DNA from 2 places in the Shinella sp. M27 genome. Region 2 is predicted to be linked to the other one. Evidence: predicted binding sites of a transcription regulator. Region 2 holds the regulator's gene; the other holds the start of a gene.
What was found. The regulator LexA, encoded in region 2, represses DNA repair genes until DNA is damaged. The targets are predictions, from matches to a motif close to TGTTCNNNNTGTGTTCNG.
Positions count from the first base shown of each region.

Region 1 (6,022 bases), on a different contig from region 2:
AAGCAGACGCTGCTCGCCGCGGCCATCACGGCGATTTTCGTGCTGCCGCCGATGATCGCCGGGCAGGAATTGCAGGGCCTGCTCGGCACGCTGCCGGCTTAATAATCGACCGCCATGAAGTACAAGCCATCCGGCGGGGCCACCGGCCCGCAGGCCTTGCGGTCCTGGGCTTCCAGCGCCTTGCGCACATCGTCCGCCGTCCACTTGCCTTCGCCCGCAAGCTTCAGCGTGCCGGCAAACGAGCGGATCTGGTTGTGCAGGAAACTCTGCGCGGAGACGCACATCTCGATGAGATCGCCGTTGCGCGTCACCTCCAGCCGGTCGATGGTGCGGATCGGGCTGTTCGCCTGGCACTGGGCGGCGCGAAACGTCGTGAAATCATGCCGGCCGACCAGCATCTGCCCGGCTTCATGCATGGCCTCATGATCGAGGTCATTCGCGACGAACCAGGCGCGCTTCGCTTCCAGCGCCAGCGGCGCCTTGCGCGAAATGATGCGGTAGAGATAGTGCCGCTTCTTCGCGGAAAACCGCGCATCGAAATCATCAGGCACTTCGGTGGCGTCGAGAATAGCGACACGCTCACGCGCCATGCCGAGATGAGCGTTGAGCGCGTTGCGCAGCGTGTGTTCCTTCCAGGGCCGCGAAAGATCAGCATGGGCAATCTGCCCCATGGCATGCACGCCGGAATCCGTGCGCCCCGCGCCGCGAATGGAAACGGTCTCGCCCGTCAGCGACAGGATCGCCGCCTCGATGGCGCCCTGCACGGAGGGGCCGTTGTCCTGCCGCTGCCAGCCGACATAGGGTGTGCCGTCATATTCGATGCGCAGACGATAGCGCGGCATCAGGCGAGCCTCGTACCGCTGGGCAGCGGTGTGCCGCGCAGGAAATCGCCGGCATCGAGCGGCTTGCCGCCGGCCTTCTGCAAGCGCACGAGCCTCATCGTTCCGCCATCGCCGCAGGCAATGGTCAGATGGTCGTCGATCACCGTGCCGGCTGGGCTGGCGGTTGTTTCGGCAGCAAGCGCACTTGCCAGAACCTTCACGCGCTCCGGCTTGCCGGCAATCGGCAATTCGAACCATGCGCCGGGGAAGGGCGAGAGGCCGCGGATATGGTTGTGCACGTCCCGAGCGGGCCGGGAAAAGTCGATGCGCGTCTCTGCCTTGTCGATCTTGGCAGCATAGAGCACCCCGTCGTCGGCCTGCGGCGTCAGCGGCAGGTCGCCGGCCTCGAGCTTCGCCATGGCCTCCACCATCAGTTTGCCGCCCGCCTGCATCAGCTTGTCGTGCAACTCGCCGGCTGTCATCGTATCCGTGATCGCAATACGGGTGGTCATCGCGACGGGGCCGGTGTCGAGCCCCTTGTCCATCTTCATGACCATCATACCGGTCTCGGCATCGCCGGCCATGATCGCCCGCTGGATGGGAGCGGCTCCGCGCCAGCGCGGCAAGAGCGAGGCATGGCCGTTATAGCAGCCGAGACGCGTGCCCGACAGGATCGCCTCCGGCAACAGTAGCCCATAGGCGACGACGACGGCCACGTCCGCATCCAGCGCGCGAAACGCCTCGCGATCGGCCTCTTCACGGAAATTGACGGGCGTGTGGGCAGGAATGCCGAGCAGTTCGGCGGCCTGATGCACCGGCGATTTCACCAGTTCCAGGCCGCGCCGGCCCGCGGGGCGGGGCGGCTGCGAATAGACGGCGACGATCTCGTGGCCGGCTTGCTTGAGGGCCGCCAGCGTGGGAACGGAGAAATCCGGCGTGCCCATGAAAATGATGCGAAGGGCCATCGGTCAGTCTCCGTGAAAGCAATTCCAGCAAAGGTGCAAAGCGGTTTTGCATCCGGAATTGCGTGAAAACAAAAGCCGCTGCTGCAAGTGGGCTCAGAGCGCCTTGCTGCCGCGCATCTTCGCGGCCTTGGTGAACTTGCGGATCACCATTTCGCGTTTCAGCTTGGAAATATGGTCGATGAACAGCACGCCGTTCAGGTGGTCGATCTCGTGTTGCAGGCAGGTCGCGAGCAGGCCGTCGGCCTCCGTCAGCTGTTGCTTGCCGTCGCGGTCGAGATGCTTGACGGTAATGCCGGCCGGGCGTTCGACCTCGGCATAATAATCCGGGATCGACAGGCAGCCTTCCTCATAGACCGAACGCGCATCCGTGGAGGCGACGATCTCGGGGTTGATGAAGACGAGCGGCTGCTTGTCCTCGCCGTCCTTCGACACGTCGAGCACGAGCATGCGGCGCGCAATACCGATCTGGATGGCGGCAAGGCCGATGCCGGGCGCATCGTACATGGTTTCGAGCATGTCGTCGGCGAGCTTCGTCACTTCGCTGTCGATGGTCTCGATTGTGCTCGAAACCTGGCGAAGGATCGGATCGGGAAGGATAATCAGCGGCTTGATGGTCATGCGCCTCCTTAGCGCGGTTTTTTTGCGCTTTCAATCGGCTTTGGCCTCGTCCTCGTGGCTGGATCGGTGAATTTGTTCACGTTATGATCTGGTTTTCGTGTCAATCCATGGTATGGTCACGGCATGATTGATCCTTCCTTCGACAGCCTCATTTCCTCTCTGCTCGCGCGGCTCGGTGGTCCCGGTCCGGTGCTGGTATTGCTTGCGGCTGTGTTTCTCGGCGTCTTCGGCCTGATATCGGCACGCCGCAGCCAGACGCGCCAGCGCGAAGAGGCCGCGATCGCGGAACTGCGGTTCACCGAGCTTCTGAAGGCGCAGACGGAAATGCAGGGGCGTGTCGCCGCCATGGCCGAGGTGTTCGGCGCCAAGCAGTCGGAGACCAACCAGGCGATCAACACGCGGCTCGACGGACTGACCCAGCGGCTCGGCCAGTCGATTTCCGAACAGACCCGTTCGACGCATGAGAACCTGCGCCGCCTGCAGGAGCGTCTTGCCGTCATCGACACCGCCCAGACCAACATCCAGTCGCTGGCGAAGGACGTCGTGGGCCTGCAGGCCATTCTCTCCAACAAACAGACGCGCGGCGCCTTCGGCCAGTCGCGCATGGAGACGATCATCGCCGACGCGCTGCCGTCGGGCGCCTACCAGTTCCAGGCGCAACTTTCCAACGGCGTGCGCCCGGACTGCACTATTCGCATGCCGAACGGCCAGCCGCCCCTCGTCGTCGATGCGAAGTTTCCGCTGGAGGCCTGGAACGCCATGTCGGACGGGCGTTCGCCGGAGGCGGCCAAGGTTGCCGCCCAGCAGTTTCGCCGTGACATGGAGACCCATATCCGGGACATCTCGGAAAAATACCTGATTGCCGGCGAGACGCAGGACACAGCCTTCCTCTTCGTGCCCTCGGAATCGATCTTCGCCAGCATCCACGAGACGTTCGAGGCCGTCGTGCAGAAGGCGCACCGCGCCCGCATCGTCATCGTCTCGCCATCGCTTTTGATGCTCTCCGTGCAGGTGCTCCAGGCGCTCCTGAAAGACCAGCGCATGCGCGAGCAGGCCCATGTCATCCAGGGCGAGGTCGTCAGGCTGATGGACGATTTGACGCGGCTCGACGACCGGGTGCGCAAGCTGCACGGCCATTTCACCTCGGCGCAGAAGGATGTCGACCTGATTCTCACATCGACGGAAAAGCTTGCGCGCCGCGGCGCGCGCATCGGCGAGCTGGAATTCGAGACGATTTCGGCACCTTCTTCACAGGCCGAGGCAACAGTTGAAAGCCGGTCGGGCCAGTTGCGCTTGAGGATAGTTGACGAGGACTGACCGCCTCAGGCAGTGTCCGGCGGAAACAACAGGGGCAGCTCTCATGATCACCGTCTTCGGCTCCATCAACATGGACCTCATCGCCACGCCAGAACGCCTGCCGAAGCCCGGCGAAACCGTCATGGGCACCAGCTTCACCACCGCTGCCGGCGGCAAGGGCGCTAATCAGGCGCTCGCCGCCCGCCGCGCCGGCTCTATGGTGCGCATGGCCGGCGCCGTCGGCGACGACCGCCTCGGCAGCCAGGCGCTCGCGCTGCTCGCCGATGCCGCCGTCGATCTCAACGGCGTGCGGTATGCCGCCGAGGCCACGGGCACCGCCCATATCCTGGTTGCCGACGATGACGGCGAAAACGTCATCGTCGTCGTACCGGGTGCCAACGCCACCGTCACCGATGAGGATGCCCGGCGGACCGTCGGCGCGATGACGCGCGGCGACTACCTCATGCTGCAATTCGAGATCCTCAACGGCTCCATCGAGGCGGCCCTTGTCGCCGCCAAGCAGAAGGGCGTCACCTCGATCGTCAACATCGCTCCCTTCGGCGCCGACGCCCGCCGCCTTGGCGCCATGGCCGATATTCTCGTCGCCAACGAGACGGAATTCGATCTCTATGTCGGCAAGGGTGAATTGTCGGACGAGGCGCGCGAGGCGACCCTGCGGGCGCTGCATGCCGAAAGCAGCCAGACGATCATCGTGACGCTCGGCGCCGATGGTGTCATCGCGATCCGCAAGGGTGAAATCTTCCGCGCTGCGGGCCTTGCCATCGAGCCGGTCGATACGGTGGGGGCGGGCGATACCTTCTGCGGCTATCTCGCAGCCTCGCTCGATGCCGGTCTCGCGTTCAAGGATGCGCTGCGCCGCGCCTCCGTTGCGGGCTCGCTTGCCTGCCTCAAGCCGGGTGCCCAGCCGTCCATTCCCTTTGCCGCAACCGTCGATGCGAAGATCTAGGCGCGCTACACAACTGTTACGTCAGTCGAAATTCGCAAATGGAAAACCAGGCGTCGTATTGCTTGCGGCGCCTGAGAATTCAATCGGTTGAGCCGTTTCGTAGCATCGACGCTTGGTTATTTATTAATATTTTATCGGTTACTGAAGTCCGCAGACACTGCGCCTTGAAGGCCGCGGACCGTCTCTGGCGCTGGTCCTGCGCCCCGCCCTCCATGATGGAGACCACCCTGCCGAATGTGCTTCTTCGCGGCCGTCCGCCGCGGACGTCTATCATCGTGAGGATTTCATGTTCAAGTTCAAGGCCAAGTCGCTCGCGACGAAGCTCATAGCGGTCACCGGCGGCACGATCGCCCTGGTACTGCTTGCGTCCAACACCGTTCTTATTCACCAGACCCAGAGCCGCGTTTCCGACCTCGTCTATACGCAGGCCGATACCGAAGCGAAGGCGATCGCCTCCGACATCGCAGCCGATATCGGCGCGCTTGCGGGCGCCGCGCGCGCCATGGGCGGTGTCATCGAGCAGGGCCATGCGGCCGGCTTCCTGGACCGCAAGGACGTCGTCGCCATCCTCAAGGCGAATACCGAGAAGAACAGCTTCGCGCTCGGCAGCTGGTTTGCCGAAGAGCCGAACGCCTTCGACGGAAAGTCGCGCGAGACGGCGGAACAGCTGGAGACCGGCACGTTCAAGGACGGTTCGTTCAACCCTTACTGGACGAAGCGTAAGGACGGCTCGATCACGCTGTCGACTTTCGAATCCGACTACAAGGCAGATTGGTATGGGCTCGCGGCAAAGAGCGGCAAGGGCGCGATGAGCCAGCCCTACCAGGAAACCTCCACCGGCGACGGCCTGACGATGGCCTCCATCGCCTATCCGGTCAATGTCAACGGCAAGATGATCGGCGTCACCGGCGTCGACGTGTCGCTGAAGACACTCTATGAAAAGCTCAGCCAGCTGAAGCCCTTCGGCGAAGGCCGCGTCATGCTGGTCTCCCAGGGTGGCAAGTGGATCGTCGCCCCGAACGTCGACCTTCTCATGAAGGAATACGACTCGACCGGCGTCGAGGTTGTCAAAGAGGCACTCGCGTCGGGCAAGGTCGGCCATATTCCGAACCTTACCTTCGATGAACTCGCCTCCTTCGACCGAGTCGTCTATCCGTTCGCGCTGCCCGACATCAACACGACCTGGGCCGTCATCGTCGATGTGCCGCGTGCCGCGATCAACGCGCCGGTGCAGGACCAGACCTACATGATGATCCTCGGCGGCCTGATCGTGCTCGGCGCGGTGCTCGCCGGCCTCTATTTCGCCGTGCGCACCTTCGTGCAGAAGCCGCTCGCCGGTCTCGTTGCCGACGTCG
Region 1 is NZ_JBLZPK010000032.1:162,415-168,436, forward strand. Features, by position in the region: gene ACOZK4_RS13020 (hypothetical protein) at 1-102, shown strand, start outside; gene truA (tRNA pseudouridine(38-40) synthase TruA) at 99-842, opposite strand; gene fmt (methionyl-tRNA formyltransferase) at 842-1,786, opposite strand; gene def (peptide deformylase) at 1,880-2,404, opposite strand; gene ACOZK4_RS13040 (DNA recombination protein RmuC) at 2,528-3,721, shown strand; gene ACOZK4_RS13045 (ribokinase) at 3,765-4,667, shown strand; gene ACOZK4_RS13050 (methyl-accepting chemotaxis protein) at 4,954-6,022, shown strand, end outside.
Region 1: the regulator LexA is predicted to act here: its motif matches at 2,478-2,495, upstream of ACOZK4_RS13040 (DNA recombination protein RmuC).

Region 2 (6,022 bases):
CGAACTCGGCACGCGCACGATCTTCAACCTGCTTGGGCCTCTGTCCAACCCCGGCGGCGTCAAGCGCCAGCTGCTCGGCGTCTTCTCGCCGCACTGGCTGGTGCCGATCGCCGAAGTGATGCGCGATCTCGGCTCGGAAAGCATCTGGGTGGTGCATGGCGAAGGCCTCGACGAGATCACCACGACGGGCACGACGCAGGTCGCCGCGCTTGAAGACGGCAAGATCCGCACCTTTGAGTTGACGCCCGCGGATTTCGGCCTGCCGCAGGTGGTGCTCGACGATCTGCGCGGCGGGGACGGTGCGCACAATGCAGCCACCCTGCTCTCCGTGCTCGACGGCGCACATATGCCCTATCGTGACATCTCGCTGGCCAACGCTGCGGCGTCGCTTGTCGTTGCCGGCAAGGTGGAGACGCTGAAGGACGGCATGAAGCTCGCAACCGAATCGCTCGAAAGCGGCCGTGCCCGCACCGTGCTGGAACGCCTCGTTGCGGTTTCCAACGAAGGCGCGGCGGAGTAGGATTGGCCATGACCGATATCCTGAAGAAGATCGAAGCCTACAAGCTCGAAGAGATCGCCGCCGCAAAGGCCAGCGTCGCGCCGGCTGAACTGCGTGCCCGTATCCGCGATCAGGAGCCGCCGCGCGGCTTCTTCGCCAGCCTCAAGGACAGACAAGCGCAGGGCCAGTTCGGCCTGATCGCCGAAATTAAGAAGGCGAGCCCTTCCAAGGGGCTGATCCGCCCGGATTTCGATCCGCCGGCCCTTGCCAAGGCCTATGAGGCCGGTGGTGCCGCCTGCCTCTCCGTGCTCACGGACACGCCGAGTTTTCAAGGCGCGCCCGAATTCCTGGCCGCCGCCCGCGAGGCCTGCGCGCTTCCGGCCTTGCGCAAGGATTTCATGTTCGACAGCTACCAGATGCTGGAAGCCCGCGCCTGGGGTGCGGATTGCATCCTGCTCATCATGGCTTCGCTCAGCGACGACACGGCCAAGATGCTGGAAGACGCCGCCTTTTCGCTCGGCATGGACGTGCTGATCGAGGTGCATGACGAAGAAGAGATGGAGCGGGCGCTGAAGCTCAAGTCCAAGCTCGTCGGCATCAACAACCGCAACCTGCGCACCTTCGAAGTCGATCTCGCCGTCTCCGAAAAGCTCGCCGGCATGGTGCCGGAGGATCGTCTGCTCGTCGGCGAAAGCGGCATCTTCACCCATGCCGATTGTACGCGCCTCGGCAAGGTCGGCATCTCCACCTTCCTCGTCGGCGAAAGCCTGATGCGCAAGGACGACGTGACGGGCGCCACGCGCGAACTGCTGACCGGCTCCGCCGGCATGCTGGCAGCGGAATGATGGCCGAGAACGGCCGCACGCTCACCCATATCGGCGCCTCCGGCGAAGCGCACATGGTCGATGTCGGCGACAAGGCCGAGACCGTGCGCATTGCCGTGGCCGAAGGTTTCATCCGCATGGCGCCGGAAACGCTCGACCTGATCCTCAAGGGCGACGCCAAGAAGGGCGACGTCATCGGTACGGCACGACTGGCCGGCATCATGGCCGCCAAGCAGACGTCCAATCTCATCCCGCTCTGCCATCCCTTGATGCTGACCAAGGTGACGGTCGATATCCGCGAGGACCATGCCCTGCCCGGTCTGCGGATCGAAGCGATGGCGAAGCTCACCGGCCGCACCGGCGTCGAGATGGAGGCGCTGACCGCCGTCAGTGTCGCGTGCCTCACGATCTACGACATGGCCAAGGCGGCCGACCGCGAAATGGAGATCGGCGGCGTGCGCCTTGCCGAAAAATCCGGCGGCCGCTCCGGTGATTACAAACGCAGAGATCCCTGATGTCCCTTCTTCCCGTTGCCGACGCCCTCGACCGCCTGCTTTCCGCGGCCAAGCCCACGCAACGGACGGAAACGGTTTCGCTCCATGACGCGGGAGGCCGCGTGCTGGCAGAAGACGTCGCCGCCCGCCTCACCCAGCCGCCCTTCGACAATTCCGCCATGGACGGCTACGCCGTTCGCCATGCCGATATCGCCGCGCTCGGATCGATCCTCAAGGTCGTCGGCACCTCGGCGGCCGGTCACGCCTTCGAAGGAACAGCCGGCCCCGGCGATGCCGTGCGCATCTTCACCGGCGCGCCGCTGCCTGCCTTCGCCGATACGGTATTGCTGCAGGAAGACGCCGAAAAGCTGGACGATGGCCGCGTCCGCACCACCTTCATGACGCCCAAGGGCCGCCATATCCGCCCGCGCGGCCAGGATTTTTCGGAAGGCGACGTCCTGCTCAAGGCCGGCGACGTGCTCGATTCCGGCCGCCTCACCGTCGCCGCCGCGATGAACCACGCCGAGCTCACGGTCTACGCCCGCCCCCGCATCGCCGTGCTCGCCACCGGCGACGAACTCGTCACGCCCGGCACGCCGCCCGGCGCCAGCCAGATCATCGCCTCCAACACCTACGGCGTCTCCGCCATCGCGCGCGCTTCCGGTGCCGAGATCATCGACCTCGGCATTGTCGGCGACGACAAAAAGGCGATCCTCGAGGCCGTGCAGAGGGCACTTGCCTTGGATATCGACGTGCTCGTCACACTCGGCGGCGCCTCGGTCGGCGATTTCGATCTCGTGCAGCCGGTGCTCGGCGAAGCCGGCATGGAACTCGATTTCTGGCGCATCGCCATGCGTCCCGGAAAACCGCTGATGGTCGGCCGCCTTGGCGATATCCAGATCGTCGGCCTGCCGGGCAATCCCGTCTCCAGCCTCGTCTGCGCGCTGCTTTTCCTGGAGCCGCTGACGCGCCGCCTCGCCCGCCTGCCGGCGAATGACCGCGTTTACAAGGCCGTCACCGCCGTGCCGATCAAGGAAAACGACCACCGGCAGGACTATGTTCGCGCGCGTATTACCCGCGGTCCGGATGGAGAGCTTCGCGTGACACCCTTCGACAAACAAGATTCCTCGATGATGCGGATCTTCGCCGAATCCGAAGGCCTGCTCATCCGCCCGCCGAACGCGCCCGCCATCGAAGCCGGCTCGCCCTGCGACGTGCTTCTGGTACGCCAGCCAACCCTCTGAACTGTATTATTGTTTCAGCAGCCCCTTGCGGAACACATATGGAACATATAGTGTCTGTTCTGGATTTGTTTCACGATTCTCGGTGGAGAGACCATGCTGACGCGCAAACAACAGGAACTGCTCCTGTTCATTCATGAGCGTATGAAGGAATCCGGTATTCCGCCGTCTTTCGACGAGATGAAGGATGCCCTGGATCTGGCCTCCAAATCCGGCATCCATCGCCTCATCACGGCGCTTGAAGAGCGCGGCTTCATCCGCCGCCTGCCGAACCGGGCGCGGGCACTGGAAGTCATCAAGCTTCCCGAGGCCTATTCGCCGAGCCAGCAGCCCCGCCGTGGGTTCTCACCCACCGTCGTCGAAGGCAGCCGCGGCAAACAACCGATGGCGCCGGCGCCCTCCCAGCGTGTCGCAACACCGCAGTCGGATGTCATGCCCTCCTCGGTCTCCGTACCCGTCATGGGCCGCATTGCCGCCGGCGTGCCGATCTCCGCCATCCAGAACAACACGCATGATATCACTGTCCCGGCCGAAATGATCGGCGTCGGCGAGCACTATGCGCTCGAGGTAAAGGGCGATTCGATGATCGAAGCCGGCATCTTCGATGGCGACACGGTCATCATTCGCGATACCAGCAGTGCCAATCCCGGCGAAATCATCGTAGCCCTCGTCGACGATGAAGAAGCCACGCTGAAGCGCTTCCGCCGCAAGGGTGCGTCGATTGCGCTGGAAGCCGCAAACCCTGCTTATGAAACCCGCATCTTCGGTCCGGATCGCGTCAAAATCCAGGGCAAGCTTGTGGGCCTTATTCGGCGCTACAACTAACCAGGCCAAACTCGAGACTTCGTACGTGCCCCCAGGACATTGGCTTTCATGGACTGTGCGGCCTTCGAGGTGAAGGTGCGGGAGCTTTTGGTTCAGGAAATGGTTTATGCTGCCGGCCAACTCAGCTGCTCAATTCAGAAGTCGCTCGAAATGGCTGCGTCGGTTTCATTGATTTCGCCTTGAGTGTCGCGTTGAGGGCGTTCTCCCTCTGCGTTGCCACTCGTATACGTTCCGGTTCGCCAATCATAAGTCCGATGGCGCGACCACGGGCGATCCAGCGTTTCGATAGCTGGTATTATGCTGGCTTCCAGTATCAACGGTGCATTTTCCTCTTCGCCGGGGATGATTTCCAGGGCGCCGGTTCGCCGTAGATGACGAGCGGTGATGAGCCTTGCGCCGGAGCGGCACGCAGCGATCCGAAGCGGCGCCTGCGTGACGACGAGGTCTGCGGCGTCGCAGGCCGTGCCAAGAAATGCGACGTCGTCAAGCGTGACGATGCGCCATTCGTTTGATGAAACAGCCACGCAGAAAGCCTTCGTCTCGCAGATGAAACCCGCCTGGCTTGCTGCCGCGTAGAACGCAGACGCCATGGCCGCTTTCGCCTTTTCGCGGTTTACCCGGTGGCGTGACGATTTTCGCTTTTTCGCGGTTTCGACTGCGGTAGCTTCCTCTTCAACTGTCAAACCGGCGGACTTTCTCATCGTCGGCTTGACGACGTCGCCCAGCCGCAAGGCCCGGCGCCATTGCGCGTAGACGAAATCCGGCGGACGGGCACGGTTCGTTGCAACGCCATCGTCGCGCAGGATAGCAACGAGGCGACCGTCCTCCGAGATCAGGACCTCGGGCCTTACGGGATCACCTGGCCAGAATGCGATGGCAACGCCGATCAGCACGAGCAATGTACCGGCATGGCGAAGGTGTGTGCGCAGGATGCAGACGAGCCCGCCGCCGAAGCCGATCAGCAGGAAGGCGGCAGGCGGAATGCGGCCGGTGACGATCTCGCCTTTCCAGCTGGCCACCCAGTTGGACAGGGTGATCATCCACTCGATCCCCTTGCCCATGATGGCGAAAGGGACGGCATCCAGTCCGAAGGGCATCAGCAGCACGGCGACAAGGCCGAAGGGCATGACGATGGCGCTGATGGCGGGCATGGTGAGGAGGTTGCCCGCCAACCCGTAGGCCGGAATCCGGTTGAAGTGGTGGATCGAATAGATCAGCGTCGAAAAACCGCCGATCAGCGAGGAGAGCACCAATCCGCCGAGGAAGCGGCCGGTCAAACCGCCGGCAGCCGGCAACACGCCGCCCCGGCCCTCCCGTTTCACCGGTCGCTCGCGCCATGCCGCATAACCGGCGACCAGCCCCAGCGTTGCGGCATAGGACATCTGGAAACCGGGATTGGTGATGGCCGAGGGCGTGACCACTAGGATGAGGATGGCCGAAAGGGCGACGTTGCGCAAGCTGATCGCCGACCGTCCGAACAGCACGGCGACGAGCATGACACAGATCATGATCCACGAACGCACCGCCGAAAGTGCCCCACCCGACACGAGTATATAGAGCGTCACCATGACGAGCGCCCCGACGGCGGCGATTTTCTTTGCCGGATATCGCTCGGCAAAGCCGGGGATCAGTGCCATCAGCATGCGTGCGCCGACAAGAAATGTGCCGGCCGCAAGCACCATGTTCAGCCCGGAAATCGCCAGCACATGGGCAAGCCCCGCCTGCCGCAACGCCTCCACCGTTTCCGGGCTGATCGCACGCTGTTCGGCCGTCACCAAGGCGGCGGCGATCGCGCCGGCATCACCATCGATCCGGCTACGGATATGCTCGGTCAGATTGTTGCGCCACGTCGCGATTTCCTTCCGGATCCGCTCCTCCAGACCGGCCGGCGCCGCTGCAACCCGTTCGGGCGCCTTGTAGAAATAGCCGACCGCCCCGGTGCCGGCGAAATAGGCGTCGAAGGCAAAATCGTTGAGCCCGGTCAATGCGGGACCGGAGGGCGGATTGAGCCGCGCGCGGCCGGCAATGCCGTCGCCGATCGCGATCGGTTCGTGCCTGTTGCGGGCGAGAACCGTCACCACATCAGGCGCACGTTTCAAGGTGGGATCGCGTGTCGCCGTAAGGGCAATGCGATAGCGT
Region 2 is NZ_JBLZPK010000034.1:74,867-80,888, reverse strand. Features, by position in the region: gene trpD (anthranilate phosphoribosyltransferase) at 1-520, shown strand, start outside; gene trpC (indole-3-glycerol phosphate synthase TrpC) at 529-1,344, shown strand; gene moaC (cyclic pyranopterin monophosphate synthase MoaC) at 1,344-1,838, shown strand; gene glp (gephyrin-like molybdotransferase Glp) at 1,838-3,061, shown strand; gene lexA (transcriptional repressor LexA) at 3,155-3,883, shown strand; gene ACOZK4_RS14340 (ComEC/Rec2 family competence protein) at 4,018-6,022, opposite strand, start outside.